Regions from separate parts of the Pectobacterium peruviense genome, predicted to be linked through region 1. Evidence: predicted binding sites of a transcription regulator. Region 1 holds the regulator's gene; the other holds the start of a gene.
The links. Region 1 encodes CRP, which controls carbon source genes, mostly activating them, when cyclic AMP is high. Its sites were predicted from a motif close to ATGTGANNNNNNTCACAT; they were not measured.

Region 2: cdd (cytidine deaminase) is a predicted target of CRP. The motif match lies at 1,694-1,711, and genes of this name have one in related genera.

Annotation. Positions count from the first base shown of each region.
Region 1 covers NZ_CP161826.1:476,315-480,531, forward strand. The annotation lists one part of gene DUT67_RS02120 (IS3 family transposase) at 3-354, shown strand; one part of gene DUT67_RS02120 (IS3 family transposase) at 354-1,258, shown strand; gene crp (cAMP-activated global transcriptional regulator CRP) at 1,282-1,914, opposite strand; gene DUT67_RS02130 (OsmC family protein) at 2,290-2,697, shown strand; gene DUT67_RS02135 (phosphoribulokinase) at 2,806-3,675, opposite strand; gene DUT67_RS02140 (YheU family protein) at 3,800-4,036, opposite strand; gene DUT67_RS02145 (hydrolase) at 4,038-4,217, opposite strand, start outside.
Region 2 covers NZ_CP161826.1:2,967,513-2,971,729, forward strand. The annotation lists gene DUT67_RS13455 (glycoside hydrolase) at 1-269, shown strand, start outside; gene DUT67_RS13460 (CidA/LrgA family protein) at 495-902, shown strand; gene DUT67_RS13465 (CidB/LrgB family autolysis modulator) at 902-1,597, shown strand; gene cdd (cytidine deaminase) at 1,773-2,663, shown strand; gene DUT67_RS13475 (NAD-dependent malic enzyme) at 2,873-4,217, shown strand, end outside.

The DNA of each region.
Region 1 (4,217 bases):
TGATGATGACTGAGTTCAAACGTACCCAACGTGATTATCCTCTATCCTTTAAAATAGCCGTCGTTGAACAGGTCGAAAAAGGCGAGATGACCTATAAACAGGCCCAGCAGCGATATGGCATTCAGGGGCGCTCCACCGTTCTTGTCTGGCTGCGTAAATATGGCCAGCTTGACTGGAGTCCCGGACTTCCTGACCTGATGAAAAGGAAACTGCTTGTGGCTCAGACAAATACCCCACTTACACCCGAGCAAAGAATCAAAGAACTTGAAGAGCAGCTTAAGCTGGCGAATCAGAAAGCTGAGTTTTTTGAATCTGTTATCAACGTCCTGAAAAATGATTACGGGGTAAGTGTCGTAAAAAAGCGGCCCGGCAAGTCCTTGCGCAGAGTCAGGCCCCAAAAGTCACCGTGACACGCGCATGCCAGCTCCTGGGGCACAGCAGACAGGCATGGTACCAGCATAATGCAAGGTGCAATAAACGACATGAACACAATAGTCAGGTTCTTGATTTTATTGCCCGAGTTCGGTGCCGTCAGCCACGTATAGGCACACGCAAACTCCACTCTCTGTTGAACCGTCAGGCAGGTGAAACACTCAATATCGGGCGTGACCGCCTGTTTAGCCTACTGGGTAAACACCGGCTTCTGGTACCCGTAAAGCGGGCATACCACAAAACGACCAACAGCCATCATCGTTTTTACCGGCATCCGAACTTGCTGAAGTCTGGCCCCGAACAGGTTACTGTCCTTCAGCCGGAGCAAGTCTGGGTCGCCGATATTACTTATCTACCAGTACGCAGTGGCACGGTCTATCTGAGTTTGGTCACGGATGCCTGTTCCAGAAAAATCATGGGTTACCATGTAGGGGATAATCTGCAAACTGAAAATGTGGTAAAAGCCTTCAAACGTGCGTTACGACAAAGAAAAACAAAAGGGCCGTTGATACACCACTCTGACAGAGGGCTACAATACTGTTCAGCGCTTTACCAGTCGGTACATGAGAGAAATGGGATAACCTGTTCAATGACAGATGGTTATGACTGCTATCAGAATGCGCTGGCTGAACGGATAAACGGCATCCTGAAAAATGAGTTTTTACTCTCTCGCCCAGCTAATCTGGCACAAGCGAGGAAAATGGTAAAAGAATCTGTGGCGATTTATAACCATGAGCGGCCACATCAGGCCCTGAAATACAAAACGCCCGATGAGGTTCATCAGGCGTTTTACAGGCAGAAAACTGTCAACCCATATCAGGACTAGTCATAGGGTACCGCGACAAGGGTTTAGCGAGTGCCGTAAACGACGATCGTTTTACCGTGCGCAGAGATCAGATTCTGGTCTTCTAACATTTTCAGAATGCGGCCCACGGTTTCACGCGAGCAGCCAACGATTTGCCCAATTTCCTGACGGGTAATTTTAATTTGCATGCCATCTGGATGCGTCATGGCATCAGGTTGTTTGGCCAGGTTGAGTAAGGTTTGGGCGATACGGCCGGTCACATCAAGGAAGGCGAGATTGCCGACTTTTTCTGAAGTAACCTGAAGTCTGTTTGCCATTTGCGCAGACAAGCGCATGAGGATATCCGGGTTAACCTGAATGAGCTGGCGGAATTTTTTATAGGAAATTTCAGCCACTTCACAGGCGGTTTTTGCCCGAACCCAGGCACTGCGTTCCTGACCTTCTTCAAACAGGCCGAGCTCACCAATAAAATCGCCCTGATTGAGGTAGGAAAGAATCATTTCCTTGCCTTCTTCATCTTTGATTAGCACTGCTACAGAGCCTTTCACGATGTAGTAAAGCGTTTCTGCTTTTTCACCTTGGTGAATCAGCGTGCTCTTCGATGGATACTTGTGAATATGACAATGGGAAAGGAACCATTCGAGAGTTGGGTCTGTCTGCGGTTTGCCGAGAACCATTCGCTATCATCCTCTGTTGTAATTCACTGCGCAAATTACAGGGGTCAGAGTTCCCTGTACGGCGTGTTTAACTGCTAAAAAAAATAAAATTCAGTCTAGGCAGAATGACGTCAGGGAATATACTGGAACCACTGTACCCTTGGTTTTTCGGTTGCTGCTTTGCCGCACCGTAAACGTGGCTGGGTATTTCTGGCTACGTCATCATCTTCTTCGTTTCTGGGTTTGTCCAGAAAAGGTCTATTCTATTTTCGTTTTAACACAGCTTTAAGGATGTGTCTTGTGTTGTCTCGCTTCAGCATGACAAAGCTCTGATTAACGCTGGTTTTTGTACAGTAACGGTATAAATTTTCAAAAAATTTTTAGTGGAGAGGCATCATGCAGGCTCGGGTAAAATGGGTTGAAGGCTTAACGTTTTTGGGCGAATCCTCATCGGGACATCAGGTATTGATGGACGGTAATTCTGGCGATAAAGCGCCCAGTCCGATGGAAATGGTGTTGATGTCCGTAGGGGGATGCAGCGCAATTGATGTGGTATCGATTCTGCAAAAGGGCCGTAATGATGTGGCGGATTGTGAGGTGAAATTAACCTCAGAGCGTCGGTCTGAAGCACCGCGCTTATTTACCCATATCAATCTGCATTTTATTGTGACGGGGAAAGGGCTGACCGATAAAGCCGTCGAACGTGCCGTCGAGCTGTCAGCGGAAAAATACTGTTCTGTGGCATTGATGCTGGGTAAAGCCGTTGAGGTGACACACAGTCACGAAATTAGAGTACTGCCATAATTCCTTTCTCTGAGCACTAATTCTGGTTACTTAAGCCCATTATTAGGGGAAACACAGGGGGGCCCGTAGAGAGGCCTCACCCTGTGGTCTCCGCGTGTATCTCGATGCTTATTCTATCGTTTTCCCTTCGATTAACCGCTGCACCAGCGGTGCCATGATTAATTCCATTGCCAGCCCCATTTTCCCGCCGGGAACGACCAACGTGTTGATGTGGGAGATAAACGAGCCCTGCAACATGGCGAGCAGATAGGGATAATCAATATTATCCAATCCCTGAAAGTGGATGACGACGAAGCTTTCATCCAGTGAGGGGATCGACTTGGCAGCAAACGGGTTGGAGGTATCCACGGTGGGTACGCGCTGGAAGTTGATATGGGTGCGAGAGAACTGCGGCGTGATATAGGTGATGTAGTCTTCCATGGAGCGGACAACGGAATCCATGACCGCTTCACGCGAGTGGCCGCGCTCATTGACGTCACGGATCAGCTTTTGTATCCACTCCAGGTTGACGATCGGCACCACACCGACGAGCAAATCGACATGCTGTGCCACATCATTTTGTTCGGTGACTACGCCGCCGTGCAGTCCTTCATAGAATAGGATGTCGGTAGGTTCTGGCATCGGTTCCCACGGTGTGAACGTCCCAGGAACCTGGTTATAGGGAATCGCTTCATCATAGGTATGAAGGTATTTACGCGTCTGACCACACCCATGTAGGCCATATTCAATAAACGACTGTTCCAGCAGGCTGAAATCATTCGCTTCTGGGCCGAAGTAGCTGATGTGGCGTCCTAAATCACGCGCTTTGCGGATTGCCATATCCATTTCCGGGCGGGTATAGCGGTGAAAGCTGTCACCTTCCAACTGGGCTGCGCGTAGGTCGAACTGTTGGAATATCTTACGGAAGGCCAGACTGGTGGTCGTGGTTCCCGCTCCGCTGGAGCCCGTAACCGCAATAATCGGATGTTGATGTGACATAAGGCGCGTGACTCCGTGATCTCGATGCCCGCATAGACTGAAAGCCTGCGCGCATTCTCAAAAATGACGTAATTGTTCCCATTGTTAGCATGTTTGACGCGTTCTTTCACGTCTTTCGCCATGCTCAATAAGGGGCATGTCCACCGGCATTGAGCTGACCGCGCGGCATAATGTTTAGCGTTTCATGTAACTCAGACCACACCAAAACGACTTCGCCGGATTGGAGCTGACTGCGGATATCTTCGACTTTCTGCGCCAGCGAGCGCTCCTGTTCGCCGTAATCGGTGCCTTCGCGCAGCACGAAAGATTCGATGATGTTATCCAGCGTTTCTGGATCGAGCTGTTGCCAGGGAATTATCACGCTATGTTTCCTGAGTAAAAATTGTTTCTGAATAAAAAGAACCGGTGGCGTGGTCCAAAAATGGACTAAGCCAATTGGGAATGCGCTGTTCCAGCCACATTTCCGGTTTCAGCAATGTTCCACCGACGAAGCCGACATGCCCACCGTGTTCCGTTAGCTGATACTCAATATTAGACGGTAA
Region 2 (4,217 bases), 2.5 Mb from region 1:
AAACAGTTTTCCTCGACGGTAGCAGTTGGAATGTATTCAAAGGCTGGATCAATGCGGATAATGGTGGGGGCTGGAATGTCTTTTCTTTTGTCCATACTTCCAACACTAACAGTGCATCACTCAATATTCGTCATTTCACCCACTATTTAGTGGAAACAAAGAAATGGATGAGCGATACAAAATATATCAGCAGCGTTGAGTTTGGCACCGAGATCTTTGGCGGAGAGGGACAAATCGCTATCACCGAATGGAGCGTAGACGTAAAATAACGCGTCTTGCGTTTCAACGCCTCCTTGGTAAGCAGCCAATGAACACGTTAACGCAGGGCTGAACCGGATTGCTCTCACCGACTTTCTCTTTTTATTTTCAGTTAAGACAGGCGTTGCTCGTTCTTTAGGCTGAAAAGCCGTCTCCCCCGTAACAAGATTCGTGAGCTGTGGCACGTAAATTCCATTAGCGTTATGATAGTCCCCTCTGCTAATCAGGAATTTCCCATGCGTAATACGTTCACCGTTTGCTGGCAGTATTTACGCGCTTTCGCATTGATTTATCTCTGCCTGCTGGCAGGCAATGCGGTATCCGCGTTACTTCCGTTCACTATCCCCGGCAGTATCATTGGCATGCTGGTCTTGTTCACTCTACTCGCCTCGCAGATCCTGCCCGCTCAGTGGGTAAAACCGGGCTGCCACCTCCTTATTCGTCATATGGCGCTGCTGTTCGTCCCCATTGGCGTTGGCGTTATGAATTATTACGATCTGGTCAGCCAGCAGTTTGGCCCTATCGTGGTTTCCTGTCTGATCAGCACCTTTATTGTCATGTTGGTTGTGGGTTTCAGTACCCAGATTATGCAGCGTGAACGAGTCATGGCTGGCGATCGCACGCCGCCGAAGGATAACGAATAATGTTCAGCTATTTGTGGTGGTCGCTGCCTCTTACTCTGATCGTCTTTTTCGCCGCACGTAAGCTGGCCGTATTGACCAAGATCTCTCTGTTGAACCCGCTGCTGGTATCGATGGCGATTATTATTCCACTGCTGCTGGTGTTGAAGATTCCCTACGAGCACTATTTTCAAGGTAGCAAAGTGCTTAACGATCTGCTGCAACCTGCGGTAGTCGCGCTGGCGTTCCCGCTTTATGAACAGCTACACCAAATTCGCGCGCGCTGGAAGTCGATCCTTAGCGTGTGCTTCATCGGTAGCCTGACGGCGATTATCTCTGGCACGCTGGTGGCACTGTGGATGGGTGCATCGCCAGAAATCGCCGCCTCAATACTGCCAAAATCTGTCACTACCCCCATTGCGATGGCTGTCGCTGGCGCGATTGGTGGTATTCCGGCGATCAGCGCCGTTTGCGTGATTTTTGTCGGTATTCTTGGTGCCGTATTAGGCCACAGCCTGTTCAACCGTGTGGGCATCAAAACCAAAGCCGCACGTGGGCTATCGATGGGCACCGCCTCGCATGCACTTGGCACGGCGCGCAGCGCAGAGGTCGATTATCAGGAAGGCGCATTCAGTTCACTGGCGCTGGTCATATGTGGGATCATCACATCGCTGATCGCTCCGCTGGTATTTCCCGTGCTCTTGCACTTTGCTGGCTGAAGCCTGATGTGAACGATGTGTACCCGCATCGTTCACGCTATAAAATTGAGATACATCTCGCATTTAGTAGTTAATTTGCAGTCATTTCATTCAACAAAGAGATTTTGATCACAATTTATTGCTACTCTGCTCCCTAACATGACGTCATTGACGGGTAATTAGAGAGTAAGCCGACATGCATCCACGATTTGAAAACGCCTTCCAGCAATTATCTGCCAGTTTGCAAGACGCGCTCGGCCCATTGATCGATAAACCAGATTTCGCCGCCATGCTAACCGCTGACGAGGTGAGTGCAGTATGCGAGGCTACCCTACTAGACGCCGATGCGTTGGCCTTTGCACTATTGCCTCTGGCTGCCGCCTGCGCACAAGCCTCTATCTCGAATTTTCAGGTTGGTGCCATTGCGCAAGGACTCAGCGGCAATTTCTACTTTGGTGCCAATATGGAGTTTACCGCCGTTCAGCTTCAGCAAACGGTGCATGCAGAACAAAGCGCCGTCAGCCATGCCTGGCTGCGTAATGAGCGTGGATTGCGGGCCGTGACCGTGAACTACACGCCATGCGGCCACTGTCGCCAATTTATGAATGAATTGCGCAATGCGGCGTCACTACGTATTCAGTTGCCGGGTCGCCAACCAGCCGTACTCAGCCACTATCTACCGGATGCCTTTGGCCCCGTCGATTTGCAAATCGATACGCTGCTGATGGATGACGTCAACCACGGTGCGACCTTGCAGAATGTGAATGCGCTCACGCGTCAGGCGTTGGATGCTGCCAACCGTAGCCACGCCCCCTACAGCAACGCTATCAGCGGCATTGCGCTGGAAACTACAAGCGGCAACATCTATACCGGACGCTACGCAGAAAATGCCGCGTTCAACCCTAGCCTGCCACCTTTACAATCCGCGTTGAATTTGATGAACCTTGCTGGCGAAGATTCGATCACCATTAAGCACGCGGCTGTCGTTGAACGCCGTAATGCGGTTGTCAGCCACTGGGCGATCTCACAAATTATGTTGGCCGAGCTGGGCTGCACCGACGTTGAACACCACTTTATTGAGGAATAACAGCAGAGAGAAGCGCAAAATTTAAGCGGCATGAGGATGAAAAAAGAGAGGTGAATCGATAAAGCCTGTATTTCAGCCAAGATGCAAGCCATCTGTAACTATTTAAATTAACATTTTCTGTACATATTCTCTGGGTAATTTAAGATCCTCAGCAGTTTTTCATCGACAACACCTGAGTGTCTTTTCTGTTACCCGAAGAGTAAAAAGTCATGGAATTAGAATACGAAAGCAAACGTCCTCTCTACATCCCCTATGCTGGTCCGATCTTGCTCGAATTTCCCCTGCTGAATAAAGGCAGCGCATTTACTGAAGAAGAACGCGCTGATTTTAACCTTGCAGGCCTGCTGCCAGAAGCCGTTGAAACTATCGAAGAACAGGCAGAACGCGCCTGGCGCCAGTATCAGGAATTCAAACACGATATTGAAAAACACGTATACCTGCGCAACATTCAGGATACCAACGAGACACTGTTCTACCGCCTGCTGGATGGTCACCTCAGTGAGATGATGCCAATCATCTACACCCCGACCGTTGGCGAAGCCTGTGAACACTTCTCTGATATCTATCGCCGCGCCCGTGGCCTGTTTATCTCCTACCCTAACCGCGCACATATCGACGATATGCTGCAAAACGCCACCAAACAAAACGTGAAAGTCATCGTGGTGACCGACGGTGAGCGTATTCTGGGTCTGGGCGACCAGGGTATCGGCGGTATGGGGATTCCGATCGGTAAACTGGCACTGTACACCGCCTGTGGCGGCATCAGCCCAGCCTACACCCTGCCAGTCGTTCTGGACGTGGGCACCAACAACCCGCAGCGTCTGAACGATCCGCTGTATATGGGCTGGCGCCATCCGCGTATCACCGACGACGAATACTATGCATTCGTTGACGAATTCATTCAGGCCGTGAAGCGCCGCTGGCCGAATGTGCTGTTGCAGTTTGAAGACTTCGCGCAGAAAAACGCCACGCCGCTGCTGAATCGCTATCGTGATGAAATCTGTAGCTTTAACGATGACATTCAGGGCACCGCGGCCGTCGCTATCGGTAGCCTGATTGCCGCCAGCCGCGCAGCAGGTACACAGTTACGCGATCAAACAGTTGCCTTCCTGGGTGCAGGTTCCGCAGGCTGTGGTATCGCTGAACAAATCATTGCGCAGATGAAGTCAGAAGGACTGAGCGAAGAAGAAGCACGTGCACGCGTCTTCATGGTTGACCGTTTCGGTCTGCTGACGGACAAACTGCCGAACCTGCTCGATTTCCAGAGCAAGCTGGTGCAGAAAAGTGAGCTGCTGGTTGATTGGGATTGTAACAGCGACGCGATTTCACTGCTGGAAGTGGTACGCAATGCCAAGCCGACCATCATGATCGGTGTATCCGGCCAGCCGGGTCTGTTCACGGAAGAAATCATCCGTGAAATGTACAAACACTGCGCTCGCCCTATCGTGATGCCGCTGTCTAACCCGACATCTCGCGTGGAAGCGCGTCCAGAAGATATCATCCGCTGGACAGAAGGCTCAGCGCTGGTCGCGACCGGTAGCCCGTTCTCTCCAG